DNA from 2 places in the Solibacillus sp. genome. Region 2 is predicted to be linked to the other one. Evidence: riboswitches for the same ligand, from Rfam matches in the RefSeq annotation. Region 2 holds a riboswitch; the other holds the start of a gene.

Region 1 (3,426 bases), on a different contig from region 2:
TAATGTGCCTAAAAAGTCTTTTTCAATACGTGTACTCATCTGTACAAACCCTCCAAGAGAATGGTGTAATAGTTGGATAAACAACTACATTATACGCCATATAATGATAAAAGCTTACTTGCTGAATTATTAGTTTATTTGATTTTCTCAAGTAAGTTTAAATTAACCAATATTAACAAATATAATGAGGGCTATTTTGTAACTTTTTGATTTTTTAAACGACTAATAAGGAAAGGAATGAGGTGGTTGATATTGAAGAGGTGGCTAAGTTACATGTTGGTCGTGGGGATGATCTTGGTCCTTGCAGCATGTAATATGAAAGAAAACGAAACATCATCCGATTCAACTGAACCCGTGCAGGAAGAAAATAATGAGAATAAAGTAGAATATGAATTACTGTTTCATTTGGATTCGATACCTCCTGAGGTTGGTACGAGTATTTCAATCGTGCAGGATGAAAAGCTTTATACTACTTGGGCAGAGATTTTTGGTTTTGAATCGGTTCCACCTGTCGATTTTGAAAAAGAGGAAGTACTGTTTGTCACAGGATATTCAGATGGCTGTGGAAGAGAAATTGAAGAAATCGAAAAAGATGGGGATACTTTAGTCATTACCTTAAACTATCCGGAAAATATTCGAAGCGAGAAAGACATCGCCTGCACAGAAATAGCTTTAGACAATACTTATGTTGTCAAAATGAAAAAGACAGACACAACAAAAGGTAAGCTGATTGATATCAATCGGACAACATATGAAGAAGATTCGACGGTTCAGGAAAAACTGCATTAAACGAATACAGTAATACGAGGGGCTACCAATTCCTCTATATGAATATTACACTGAAAATATCGAATTTTCGGTGTAATATTTTTTTGGTCATAAATTTTCTGCAAATAGAAAACATTATGTTGGGAATAAGGTTAAATTGCTATTTACATAATAACAGGCTACGTTTATCCATTGTAAGACGGGCAAAAAATTGGTAATATGAATTATCGTACAATAATAGTATTGAACGCGAACTATAGAAAACTGGAAGATGCCAGGGAACTATAGGCAACTAATTGCATACATATCAAGCGTTGATCGCCGTGGATAAAACTACTGGCGGGAGCAGTTTCTGGAGAGAGCGCGATAATTCGCGTCGCCGAAGGGTTCATAATCTCAGGCAAAAGGACAGAAGAGTAATGAGAGATGCTTCTCTTTAACATTAGGTGTGAGAAAAATACCCTTTGTTTCATGAAAAGCCCTCGATAGATGTCACAGATTTTTTGAAATCTGGACGCGATTTCGCAGAGGCGAGATCGATTATTCTTACAAACAGGGACTGGCGCATAATCAGTCCCTGTTTTAATTTTCCAGAAAAAATTACTTGATGGACCGCGGTGAAGTACTTATTATTTTGCGCTGTGTAAACAGACAAAATACTTATCCTTTGGAGGAATCGTTTTGGAACAACAAGAATTAAAGCGCGACCTGAAAAATCGCCACGTTCAGTTAATAGCGATTGGAGGAACAATCGGAACGGGGTTGTTTTTAGGGTCAGGTAAAGCGATCTCACTTGCAGGACCTTCTATTATCTTTGCATACTTAATCGTTGGAATCGCACTATTTTTCGTAATGCGTGCACTTGGCGAATTGCTTTTATCAAAAGGCGGCTATGCATCATTTACCGAGTTCGCCACTGAATACCTAGGGGATTGGGCAGGCTATATTACCGGCTGGACATACTGGTTCTGCTGGATTATGACGGCAATGGCGGATATTATCGCTGTCGGTATGTACACGCAGTACTGGTTCGACATCCCGCAATGGGTACCGGCTATCGCATGTTTAGTAGTCTTACTTATTCTGAATTTATTGACGGTCAAACTTTTCGGAGAGCTGGAGTTTTGGTTTGCGTTAATTAAAATCATCACAATTGTTGCGTTGATTGCGATAGGCATTGTATTGTTGATCATTGGTTTTGAGACTGATACAGGCAAGGTTGCTGTCTCGAATTTATGGGAGCATGGCGGATTGTTCCCGAATGGTACATTTGGATTTTTAATGGCATTCCAAATGGTTGTCTTTGCATTCGTTGGGGTTGAATTAGTAGGGGTTGCTGCTGCTGAAACGGCAAACCCGCAAAAGAATATCCCATCTGCTATTAATAAAATTCCCGTTCGTATTCTGCTGTTTTATGTAGGGGCATTATTTGTAATTTTAACAATCAACCCTTGGGATACATTAAGTGCAGCAAGCTCGCCATTCGTTCAGGTTTTCGCATTGGTAGGAATTCCAATTGCAGCAGGTTTGATTAACTTTGTTGTGCTGACATCAGCTGCTTCTGCAGGAAATAGCGGAATGTTCTCAACGAGCCGTATGCTGTTCAGTTTAAGTAGTAATAAACAAGCACCGAAAGCTTACGGTAAGTTAAACAAAAATGCGGTGCCGCAAAATGGTCTGTTATTTTCTGCGGTTGTAGTATCGATTGGTGCATTGCTTAGCTATTTCATGCCGGACGATGCATTCAGTATCGTGACAACAATTAGTGCGATTTGTTTTATTTGGGTTTGGAGCATTATTCTGATTTCGCATATCATTTACAAAAAGCGTCATCCAGAATTACATAAATCTTCAATTTTCAAAGCACCTTTAACACCATTCGTTAACTATTTAATATTAGCATTCTTCCTGTTTTTACTAATCATTATGGCTATTTCCGAGTCTACGAGAACTTCGCTGCTGTTAACACCGTTATGGTTTTTACTGCTGTTTGTTCTTTATAAGGTTCGAAAGAAATAAATGTAAAACCGGGTTTCCATCGAGGAAGCCCGGTCTTTTCTATTAGTTTATTTTTCGCAAAAATTGGCTTCTTGCTTCTGAGAAGATTTTATTGTCACAGGAATCACAGGAAAATTTGCCGCTCATATTCCGTTTGTAGTTCCGGTATTTTACTGTTCCTTCTATTAATAAAAAAGGTTTTTTACAGCAGTAGCAAATGGTTTCGTAGGTTATCAAGTTAGCTCCTCCTTTGCAAACAATGGTTTGTTGTTTAACAGATGGAAATAAACGATACATGCGATGACAACACCGATTAAAGCGAAGATGCTTGTTGTCAGTTGAATCGTGTAGATTTCCGCCAAAAATCCGATAATCAAAGTTAAAGTGATCTGCATCACACTTTCGATCAGTCCAAGTGAACTGCCGAACCGTCCCATCAATTCAGTCGGGATTGTTTGCTGGTAAAATGTCGCGTAGCCCGTATTGCTGAATGCCATAAACAGTCCGAGCAAAATAAAGGCAGCGACCGCAATCATTAAATTATGTGAAAAGTAAAATATAAAGTAGGAAAGTAAGGTACATGTAAATCCAAGGCCGATGTACGAAACGAGTGACAGCTTCTTCACGAATCGGACAGCCAAATAGCCACCGACAATGGCA
Region 2 (3,426 bases):
TACAATATGAATTCTGCATCTGGTAGGGTGCTGAGTTCGAATATGCTGCAACTGGAAATATTAAATGACCCGGAGGAGCGGTTGTTTGTGTTTGATAAATCAGAACAGCATTTGCGTAAAAGGTCGAATAAAGGGGGGAATGAAATTATGCTGCCTTTTGTTGAGAAATGGGAGCTGGCAGTTGATGAAAATGAAGTGAATATGAGAGTAGAGATGAAAAATGGAACAAAGCGAGAAAGAGACATCGTATTACCATTGCCTGCAAAATGAGAAAGGTGCATTATTTTTGCTGGCAGTATTTTTATTGTTCATAGTTTCCGGAGCTGCTGTTTTCTATACAAATGCATATTTTGCGCAAATAAAAGTATATAATTCATTGGAATCTATTTACGTTCGTGCTACGATAAATATGCTAAATTTACCTTAAAGTTCGACTTCTTTTTGCAAAGTCGAAAAAATGTCGCATTATGCGATTTGGTTTGACCTAAAAATATTTCTATTTATGACGCAAAATAGAAACGAAAGAATAGGTAGAGGCGTAATTAATTAAGTAGTCCGTAATAGAAGAAGGTGAACAGCATGCGAAAAATTTATTTAGTAGGATTTATGGGGTGCGGAAAAAGTGCGATTGGAAGACGTTTAAGTTTTTTCTTGAAAATGCCGTATTACGATATGGATCATGAAATTGTACGACAGCAGGGTATGACAATTCCTGAAATTTTCGAGAAATACGGCGAAGCACACTTCCGAAAAATCGAGACGGAATTTTTAAAGAATTTTCGTGATGAAGCATGCATTATCGCTACAGGCGGTGGGGTAGCCGTGAATGAAGAAAACAGGAAAATTATGCGCCGGACAGGGCTTGTATTTTTTCTTGATGCAAAATTTGAAGATATTTATATGCGTATTCGGAATGATAAAAACCGTCCCATTGTTCAAACATCAACGGAGCAAGATTTGGAAAACCTGTATCACCAACGCAGAAAGAGTTATCGACTAGCTGGGCATATACAAGTACTGACAGCCGGGAGAACATTAAGACAGATTGTTGAGTATATCGGGTTTCAGGTAAAACGCCTTAAAGGCGAATGATTTCTAAATATTTTTCGTTAATGTTCGTATTTTGAATAAAATTAAAAAAAGATTGCGTTTGCATTATATTCAATGTTAGGATATTGCTAAGAACAGCAATAACATGAAGTGAATAATCTAACGCGGATGATGGTACGGGGAGAGAACGTGATGTCACGTCGCCGAAGGAGCAAATAGCCATGCTATGAATCTCTCAGGCAAAAAGACTCGTATTGGACGCAACTCTGGAGAGTGCTGTTATAGCTAATGTTGCAAACAGCCACCAACGGGGAAAGCCTAAATTGTGATAGTAGATCAAATTTGGGTGTAACTTTCAGGTGCAAGGACAGAGAATCTCGGTAAAGGGGATTCGTCTGTCTTTTTTTTGTGGAGAAATCGGCTTTTAATATTCTGATGATTCTAATAAAAAGATAGATTTACACTTTGATAGGTGTAATGTTGTTTCCCCCTTTGCAAAGCAAAACGATTATACATAACTTAAGGAGGAAATGAACATGACAAATGAATTAAAGCGCACTCCACTATTTGATGAATATGCAAAGTATGGTGGGAAAACTGTTGATTTTGGCGGCTGGGAATTACCGGTACAATTTTCTTCGATCAAAGAGGAGCATGATGCGGTACGTAACCGTGCAGGACTTTTTGATGTATCCCACATGGGGGAGATTATCGTAGAAGGTCCGGATGCACTTGTCTATCTACAAAAGATGCTTTCCAACGATATTTCTAAAATTACAGTTGGCGGGGCTCAATACAGTGCACTATGCTATGAAGATGGCGGTGTTGTCGATGATTTACTGACATACCGTTTGGAAGATAGCCGTTATTTACTATGTGTTAATGCAGCGAACATTGAAAAGGACTTTGAATGGTTACAGCAGCATGTCGAAGAGGATGTCAAAGTGACAAATATGTCAGATGACTATGCTCAAATCGCTTTGCAAGGACCATTATCTCAGGAAGTTCTTCAAACATTAACAGCAACAGACTTAACAGCAATTAAATACTTTAAATTCCAGGACAATGTAGATGTAGGCGGTCATTCGGTACTTGTTTCTCGCTCTGGCTATACAGGGGAAGACGGATTTGAAATTTACGGTGCACCAGCAGCAATTGTTGATCTTTGGAACAAAATTTTGGAAGCAGGAAAAGACAAAGGTGTAGTAGCTGCAGGTTTAGGAGCACGTGATACACTTCGCTTTGAAGCTTGCCTACCATTATATGGCCAAGAGATTTCAAAAGATATTTCACCACTGGAAGCGGGCATTGGCTTTGCAGTGAAGTTGGCGAAAGATCCGCAATTTATCGGTCAGCGAGCATTAATTGACCAAAAAGAAAATGGCCTAACACGTAAATCTATAGGTATCGAGATGATTGATAAAGGTATTCCTCGTCATGGCTATAAAGTATTTAAAGATGGCGAAGAGATTGGCTTTGTAACTACCGGAACTCAGTCACCAATGACAAAGCGCAATATCGGTCTAGCTTTAATCGACGCAAATTTCACAGAAGTTGGAACTGAATTAGAAATTGAAGTACGAAAAAATAGAGCAAAAGCAGTTGTTGTAGAAACTCCATTTTACAAACGTGCAAAATAAAGTGAAACTTCAATCAGTGGGGTCTTCATCCCCCTAGATTGATAGTTGAACCAATCTGCTGCCTTTCGAGGAAGATAAATTACTACCCGTTAATGCGGGATTAAACTTTTGAAAAGAGGGTTAACAATGAAACATCGTTATTTACCAATGACGGAACAAGATAAACAAGAAATGTTAGACCGTATCGGGGTTGCGACAATTGATGAGCTTTTCGAGGATATTCCTGAGAAAGTTCGCTTCCAAGGAAGCTACAATATTAAACCTGCAAAGTCAGAAGCTGCTTTAATGAAGGAACTGGCACAACTCGCTTCAAAAAATAAAGATACAGCAAGCAATGTTTCGTTTTTAGGTGCTGGTGTCTACAATCACTATAAACCGGTAATTGTCGATCACGTTATTTCACGTTCGGAATTCTATACTGCGTACACACCATATCAGCCGGAAATTTCTCAAGGTGAACTTCAAGCGATTTTTGAATTCCAGACGATGATCGCAGAATTGACAGGCATGGATATTGCAAACTCTTCTATGTATGATGGCGGTACGGCATTGGCAGAAGCGGGTATGCTTGCTGCAGGTCATACACGTCGTGGTAAATTACTTGTTTCAGGGACTGTACATCCGGAGTATCAAGATGTTGTGAAAATGTATGCAACAGGACAATCAATTGAAGTCGTTACAATTCCTGCAAAAGACGGTGTGACAGACATCGAAGCACTAAAAGACTTAATTGATG

Evidence for each region. Region 2 has a riboswitch for glycine ahead of gcvT (glycine cleavage system aminomethyltransferase GcvT). Riboswitches for the same ligand answer to the same signal wherever they lie in the genome.
Region 1: another riboswitch for glycine. It lies ahead of ABS917_RS07225 (amino acid permease); the one in region 2 lies ahead of gcvT (glycine cleavage system aminomethyltransferase GcvT).

The regions. Positions count from the first base shown of each region.
Region 1 covers NZ_JBELZM010000005.1:105,961-109,386, forward strand. Annotated here, with positions in the region: gene aspA (aspartate ammonia-lyase) at 1-39, opposite strand, end outside; gene ABS917_RS07220 (dehydrogenase) at 274-789, shown strand; glycine riboswitch at 1,111-1,190, shown strand; gene ABS917_RS07225 (amino acid permease) at 1,450-2,787, shown strand; gene ABS917_RS07230 (MFS transporter) at 3,000-3,426, opposite strand, start outside.
Region 2 covers NZ_JBELZM010000002.1:279,375-282,800, forward strand. Annotated here, with positions in the region: gene comGF (competence type IV pilus minor pilin ComGF) at 1-270, shown strand, start outside; gene ABS917_RS03545 (shikimate kinase) at 580-1,092, shown strand; glycine riboswitch at 1,219-1,311, shown strand; glycine riboswitch at 1,315-1,423, shown strand; gene gcvT (glycine cleavage system aminomethyltransferase GcvT) at 1,587-2,690, shown strand; gene gcvPA (aminomethyl-transferring glycine dehydrogenase subunit GcvPA) at 2,817-3,426, shown strand, end outside.